3 regions of the Rhizobium sp. C104 genome follow, and region 2 is predicted to be linked to each of the others. Evidence: riboswitches for the same ligand, from Rfam matches in the RefSeq annotation. Region 2 holds a riboswitch; each other region holds the start of a gene.
The links. Region 2 has a riboswitch for cobalamin ahead of nrdH (glutaredoxin-like protein NrdH). Riboswitches for the same ligand answer to the same signal wherever they lie in the genome.
Positions count from the first base shown of each region.

Region 1: another riboswitch for cobalamin. It lies ahead of bluB (5,6-dimethylbenzimidazole synthase); the one in region 2 lies ahead of nrdH (glutaredoxin-like protein NrdH).
Region 3: another riboswitch for cobalamin. It lies ahead of MF410_RS23210 (CbtB domain-containing protein); the one in region 2 lies ahead of nrdH (glutaredoxin-like protein NrdH).

Region 1 is NZ_CP092348.1:1,151,362-1,153,616, forward strand. Features, by position in the region: gene MF410_RS06860 (MFS transporter) at 1-494, opposite strand, end outside; cobalamin riboswitch at 665-852, shown strand; gene bluB (5,6-dimethylbenzimidazole synthase) at 894-1,583, shown strand; gene MF410_RS06870 (DUF2865 domain-containing protein) at 1,587-2,255, opposite strand, start outside.
Region 2 is NZ_CP092348.1:4,160,672-4,162,926, forward strand. Features, by position in the region: gene MF410_RS21610 (heavy metal translocating P-type ATPase) at 1-166, shown strand, start outside; cobalamin riboswitch at 371-598, shown strand; gene nrdH (glutaredoxin-like protein NrdH) at 856-1,077, shown strand; gene nrdI (class Ib ribonucleoside-diphosphate reductase assembly flavoprotein NrdI) at 1,094-1,498, shown strand; gene nrdE (class 1b ribonucleoside-diphosphate reductase subunit alpha) at 1,477-2,255, shown strand, end outside.
Region 3 is NZ_CP092348.1:4,509,249-4,511,503, forward strand. Features, by position in the region: gene MF410_RS23200 (bifunctional diguanylate cyclase/phosphodiesterase) at 1-111, opposite strand, end outside; gene MF410_RS23205 (histidine phosphatase family protein) at 513-1,067, opposite strand; adenosylcobalamin (AdoCbl) riboswitch at 1,144-1,286, shown strand; gene MF410_RS23210 (CbtB domain-containing protein) at 1,299-1,508, shown strand; gene MF410_RS23215 (CbtA family protein) at 1,521-2,255, shown strand, end outside.

The sequences.
Region 1 (2,255 bases), 1.5 Mb from region 2:
CCGAGCACGCCGATCGGGACATTGATCCAGAAGATCCAGTGCCAGGTGAGATAGGTGGTGAGGAAACCACCGATCGGCGGCCCCATGATCGGGCCGATCAGCGCGGGGATGGTCAGCCAGGCCATGGCATCGACGAGTTCGTGGCGCGGCGTTCCCCGGACCAGCAGCAGACGGCTGACCGGCGTCATCATCGAGCCGCCGGCGCCCTGGATCAGCCGCGCGACGACGAAGGCCGCAATCGAATTGGAAAAGGCGCAGGCGACTGAGCCGATCATGAAGACGAAGATCGCCATACGGAAGATGTTGCGCGCGCCGAAACGATCCGACATCCAGCCGCTGATCGGGATGAAGATCGCCAATGCCACGAGATAGCTGGTGACGGCAAGCTTCAGCGCGATCGGCGAGGTGCCGAGATCGGCTGCGATCGCCGGCAGGCTGGTGGCGATGACGGTCGAATCCATCTGTTCCATGAACAGGGCGACCGCAAGGATCATGGGTGTCAGGCGGGGCACGGGCAACTGGGTGCAAAGAGGAAAATTGCGGCGCCACAGGCGTCGGTTAGGATCTGTTCGGTTCTACGGCAGCGATGCACACCTGTCCACGCGATCGATGTCACATACGGGTGAATGCGGCATGAGGCCGCTTGCCGCAGGGCCGGTTTGCTGAAATAGATGCGCCGTCAGGTGCCCGCTTTTCAAGCGGGAGAATCGGGAATTCGGTGCGAGACCGAAACGTGCCCAACGCTGTAAGGCCGACGTTTGCCGCTTTATCATGCCACTGGCTTTCGCCGGGAAGGCTGCGGCAGACGGATGACGCCAAGTCAGAAGACCGGCCTGGCAAGATAGACCCAACCCGCGCGGACGGCGGGCGGTTGCGTTGTTGGGGATTTGACGATGCGACCCTTTGATGAGGATGCCCTGTCCGTGGCGTCCGGTTTTTCCTTGGCCGAACGCGAGGCCGTCTATCACGCGATCATGACGCGGCGCGACGTTCGCAGCCAGTTCCTGCCCGAGCCCTTGCCCGACGACGTGGTGGAACGGCTGCTGACCGCCGCGCACCACGCACCCTCCGTCGGCTTCATGCAGCCGTGGAATTTCATTCTGGTGAGAAGTCCAACGGTGCGAGCGCGCATCCGCGATGCCTTTGCCAAGGCCAACGAGGAAGCGGCATTGATGTTTGAGGGCGAGCGGCGGCAGGTCTATCGCTCCCTCAAGCTGGAAGGCATCGTGGAGGCGCCGCTCGGTATCTGCGTAACCTGCGATCCCACCCGCAGCGGCAGCGTGGTGCTGGGGCGCACGCACAATCCGCGAATGGACAGCTATTCGACAGTCTGCGCCATCCAGAATCTCTGGCTGGCGGCCCGCGCCGAAGGGATCGGCATTGGCTGGGTCAGCATCTTTCACGAAGCCGACCTGAAGACCATTCTCGGCATCCCCGAGCATATCGAAGCGGTTGCCTGGCTCTGCGCCGGTTTCGTCGACCGGCTCTACGACCAGCCGGAACTCTCGGTCAAAGGCTGGCGGCAGCGGCTACCGCTTGAGGAACTCGTCTTCCACGATGGCTGGGGAAGGAACGAGAGGTAGCGATCACTGCTGCTGCGGCTGCGGGCCAGGTGCGGCAGGATTGGCAAGGTCGATCGAGCCCTGGTCGCCGGCGAGGAATTGCGGGCCGACCTGGCGGACCTTGTTCTGCGTGGGGTCGTAGGGACGCTCTGGAACCGATGGCTGCGGCGCGGCGGCGGCCGCTGTATCCTTCGCCGGCGGATTGGTGCGGATGGTGGTGATCGAGCCCTGTGGCGGCGGCTGGCTTATCGCCTGCTTGCCGCGCATCTCGTCGTAATAGGCGGTGAGATTGCAGGCACAGGCGTTTTTCTCGCCGGGCGCGCGGCTTTTGTAAGCGAAGGCGTTCTTCATGGCGCTGTAGGGCGTGCCGGTTGCGACCGAGATCATGTTCGAGGCTTCCGTGCTCGTCACGTCGCGATAGAAAAGCTGGGTTTCGATGCCGGGGCACATCTTGGCGCAGGTCTGGGCGTCGCGGCCGAAATCGACCGAGGTGGTGTTTGAACTGATCGGGAAGAAGCCGCCGTCACAGCTGCGCACGCAGATGGTGCTGACCGGCGACAGCATATCGGCCCGCGGCAGGCCGTAGCGCGGATCGGCCTCTTTGCCGCCGAGCGGAATGAAAGTGTCCGAACGCATCGCCTGCTCCTCGACGCTCGGGGCAGGGTCGTTGGCATTGCGCTCGGAAGGCGCATA
Region 2 (2,255 bases):
GCGCAACATCCTGCAGAATATCAGCATCGCGCTCGGGCTGAAGGCGGTGTTCCTGGTGACGACGATTGCCGGCATCACCGGGCTCTGGCCGGCGATTCTCGCCGATACCGGTGCGACCGTGCTGGTGACGATCAACGCGCTGAGGCTGTTGCGGGTCGAGGGATAAACTCTCTTCGCAGCGACGATGCGGGCTGATCCGGAATCGACAATCGTAGAGCCGGCTATAGGCCGGCTCTCTTCGTTTCGGCCTTCTCGACAGCCTCTTTTCGTTAAGCCTTCGTTAGCCATGTTTTTCACAGGAACGTAGCGATTTCAAACCTGTCGTAACGCAATGCACAAACCATCCGTTGACGTGATTTCGGATTCGCGTACTATATCTAGTGTTCAAGGTTCCTTCGATTCGTGTCGGATCGCGGGCTAAGACGGGAATACGGTGCGTTTCGCCATGACGGCGCAGCAAGGCCGGAGCTGCCCCCGCAACTGTAAGCGGCGAGCAACTGTCCGATTTCAGGTCACTGAGGCATGATGCCTCGGGAAGGCTGGGGCAGGGTGCTTCGACCCGCAAGCCAGGAGACCTGCCTTGAACTAGATGTCCACGGGCGGGGTGTCCGGAAGGTCGCGTGAATGACAGCGGAATGATTCGCGCCTGTTACGCTGCCCCGAACGTCCGCATGAGCACTTCGGGGTTGAAGTCATGTCCAGAATATCAAGGCCGCCGCCCGCGCAAATCCCGAGAGGGATCGTATCAGGCGTTTAAACGCCGACTTTGCCAGATCACCAAATGTTGCCCCGGACGCTGCAAGGCGCCCGATCCCAGTCTTGCGTCCTGAATTCTTTGACATCACGAGGAACATGATGAGCGTTACCGTCTACAGCAAACCCGCCTGCGTCCAGTGCACCGCCACCTATCGCGCCCTCGACCGGCTGGGCGTCGATTACGACATCGTCGATATCTCGCAGGATACCGAAGCGCTCGATCGTGTCCGCAGCCTCGGCTACATGCAGGCGCCGGTCGTGATCGCCGGCGAGCGGCATTGGGCGGGTTTCCGCCCCGATATGATCAGCGCGCTCTCCTGACCCGAGGAAAAAGGCGATGGGGCTGATCGTTTATTATTCCAGCCGCTCCGAGAATACCCATCGCTTCGTCGCCAGGCTCGGACTGCGCGCGGCGCGCATTCCGGCTGGCGGCGCAGAGGCGTTCCCTATCCGCGAACCCTTCGTTCTCATTGTGCCGACCTACAGCGGCGACGGTGGCAAGGGTGCCGTTCCCAAGCAGGTGATCCGTTTCTTGAACGATGCGGAAAACCGAGGACATATCCGCGGCGTGATTGCCGCGGGCAACAGCAATTTCGGCGAGACATACGGGCTCGCCGGCGACGTGATCTCGCAAAAATGCCAGGTGCCTTACCTCTACAGGTTCGAGCTCATGGGCACGGCCGAGGATGTCGCCAACGTCAAACACGGAATGGAACAATTTTGGACACGGGAACAACTCTGACGCGGGATGCGGGCGCAAAACCGCATAACACTTTTGCTCATCCCGCCGGCGAACGCCCTTTGAAAGCGGCGGAGACGCTCGACTATCACGCGCTGAACGCGATGCTGAACCTCTATGACGACGAGGGGAAGATCCAGCTCGACAAGGACCGCATGGCGGCGAAGCAGTATTTTCTGCAGCATGTGAACCAGAACACCGTGTTCTTTCACAATCTGAGGGAAAAGCTCGATTACCTCGTCACCGAGGGTTATTACGAGCAGGAGGTTCTCGACCAGTATTCCTTCAATTTCGTCCGCGACCTGTTCGATCAGGCCTATGCGAGGAAATTCCGTTTTCCGACCTTCCTCGGCGCCTTCAAATATTACACCAGCTATACGCTGAAGACCTTCGACGGAAAGCGCTATCTCGAGCGCTACGAGGACCGCATCTGCATGGTGGCGCTGACCTTGGCGCGGGGTGACGAGGCCCTTGCCCGCGACATGGTCGACGAGATCATTTCCGGCCGTTTCCAGCCGGCAACGCCGACCTTCCTCAATGCCGGCAAGAAGCAGCGTGGCGAACTTGTCTCCTGCTTCCTGCTGCGCGTCGAGGACAATATGGAATCGATCGGCCGCTCGATCAATTCGGCGCTGCAGCTGTCGAAGCGCGGCGGCGGCGTGGCTCTGTCGCTGACGAATATCCGTGAGGCCGGCGCGCCGATCAAGCAGATCGAAAACCAGTCCTCCGGCATCATCCCGGTCATGAAGCTGCTCGAAGA
Region 3 (2,255 bases), 350 kb from region 2:
GACAAGGCTGTCGTCAAGCTGCAAAAGCGCGCCGAGGAGCCAGAGAGTTATCCCAAGCCCGACGATCGATACGCATTGCCTTCCGGCCCTGCTCTGGAAAAACACCGGCATGTGGCCTTCTCCATCTCCACCATCTGCCGAACTATCATGAAAGTCTGAAATGTTCGTTGAAACCAGAAGGCGAATTTTTGGAGGCGGCAGCCTGTTGCTGCACCGTTGAGGGACTGAGGATGCTGAGCCGGGACGGGAAAGAACGAAGGCGAGCGTGCTGGTGCATCGCTCGCCTTTTCTCGTGCTTCAGGCGGTGACGATCAGCAGCGGAACGCTGACGATGAGACCGACCAGAACCGTGATTGTGGCGACACGCATCAAACGCAGACGACGCGTGCGCTCCCCACTCCAATCATATGTCATTCTTCCATCTCCTTGGGAAAGGAAGTAGTCCCGGTCAAACCCGGTTCAATAGAGATGACGCGATTTGCTTGTGTAAGGCTGGATAAAATGAGGAGCCGCTAATACGGAAAGCGCAGAGACCAGCGGCTGCCATTGCTGGTCATGCAAACGATGGCGAGCGGCTCGATATCGCTCCGCCAGAAGGAGGAGTGCGGCGCCTGAAGCACATGGGCGACCGCCGCCCGGATCACGGCCGCGTGGCTGATGGCAATCACATGGCCGCCGAGGGCGGATTCACCGTCCATCCAGCCGGCGACGCGTGTTCTGAGATCAAGAAGGCTTTCGCCACCATGCGGGGCCGCTTCCGGATCGCTCATCCAGGCCACGAGGTTCTCCGGCTCTTCGGCCTCGATCGTTGTGATCGACCTGCCGGCCCAGCGGCCATGGTCGCAGTCACGCAGCGCCTGATCTATCCGGGCTTCGAGGCGGAGCGCGTCAGCGGTCTGGCGGGCGCGCAAAGCGGGGCTGGTGGCGATACGGTCGGCGCGGGGTGGGGCAGCCATCCGGCCGGCGTCTTCCGCCGCCTTGCCTTCCAGCGGTTCGTCAAGTGGGAACAGCGTCTTGCGGCTCGCCGTCGTCGCGCCGTGGCAGATCCAGGTGAGGCGCGTATTCACAGTCTTCCGATCTCCCGGGGTGCAGTGGGACGGCCCTTTGCCGGCTCGTGAAGTTTCGTTGACAGTCTCTTCGGCGAGCAGATATAACCGTGTTGTTGCGGGTTTGGAAGCCGGTGGAAATCCGGCGCGGTCGCGCCACTGTGACCAGCGTGTTGAAGCTTTTTCACGCTGGAAGTCAGACCTTACCGCACAAACACTCTTTCGACTGAACGCGTCATTCCGGAGGAATACATGTCTGACACCACTTTCGCGCCCGCCGCGGCGCCGGCCCCGATCCCCGTCGGCGAAATCCTGCCCTGGGCGATCTTCGGCGGCCTGCTGATGCTTATCGCCATCTATTTCGTTGGCACCGAGGAAGGCGCGATGGCGCTGTTCAACGGCATGTATGTGCACGAATTCGTGCATGACGCCCGCCATCTCCTTGGCTTTCCCTGCCACTAGGGAGATATTGACATGGTTGGAAACCTTCTCCTTCGCGGCATGCTCGCGGGGCTGCTCGGTGGCATCCTCGTTTTCGCTTTCGCCCATGTCTTCGGCGAGCCGCTGGTCGATGCGGCGATCGCTTTCGAGGAGGCGAGCGCCCAGGCGGCCGGCGAAGCTGCCGAACCTGAAATCGTCAGCCGGGCCACCCAGGCCGGTCTCGGCCTTTTCACCGGCGTCATGGCTTACAGCATCGCCGTCGGCGGGCTTTTCGCGCTCGCTTTTGCTTTCGTGCACGGCCGCGTCAGCAATCTTTCGGCGCGCGGCACCTCGGCGGTCATCGCCATTTTCGCCTACGTGGCGATCGTGCTCGTTCCCGCTATCAAATATCCGGCCAACCCGCCGGCGGTCGGCAATGCCGATACGATCGGCGTCAGGACCGAGCTGTTCTTCCTGATGATTGTCGTCTCGCTCGCCGCGCTGATTGCCGCGGTGGCGCTGTCGCGCCGTCTTTCCGAGCGTTTCGGCCTCTGGAACGGCGCGATCATTGCCGGCATCGCCTATCTCGTCTTCATCGTGCTCGTGCTCTATCTGCTGCCGCCGATCAACGAGGTGCCGGAGAACTTCTCGGCCATGGTGCTCTGGCGTTTCCGGACGACAACGCTCGCCATGCATGCGATCCTCTGGGCAACACTTGGCCTTGGCTTCGGGGCGCTGGCGGAAAAGCGGCTTGCTGCGAAGGGCGGCCAGCGGAGCCGGCCGGCAACG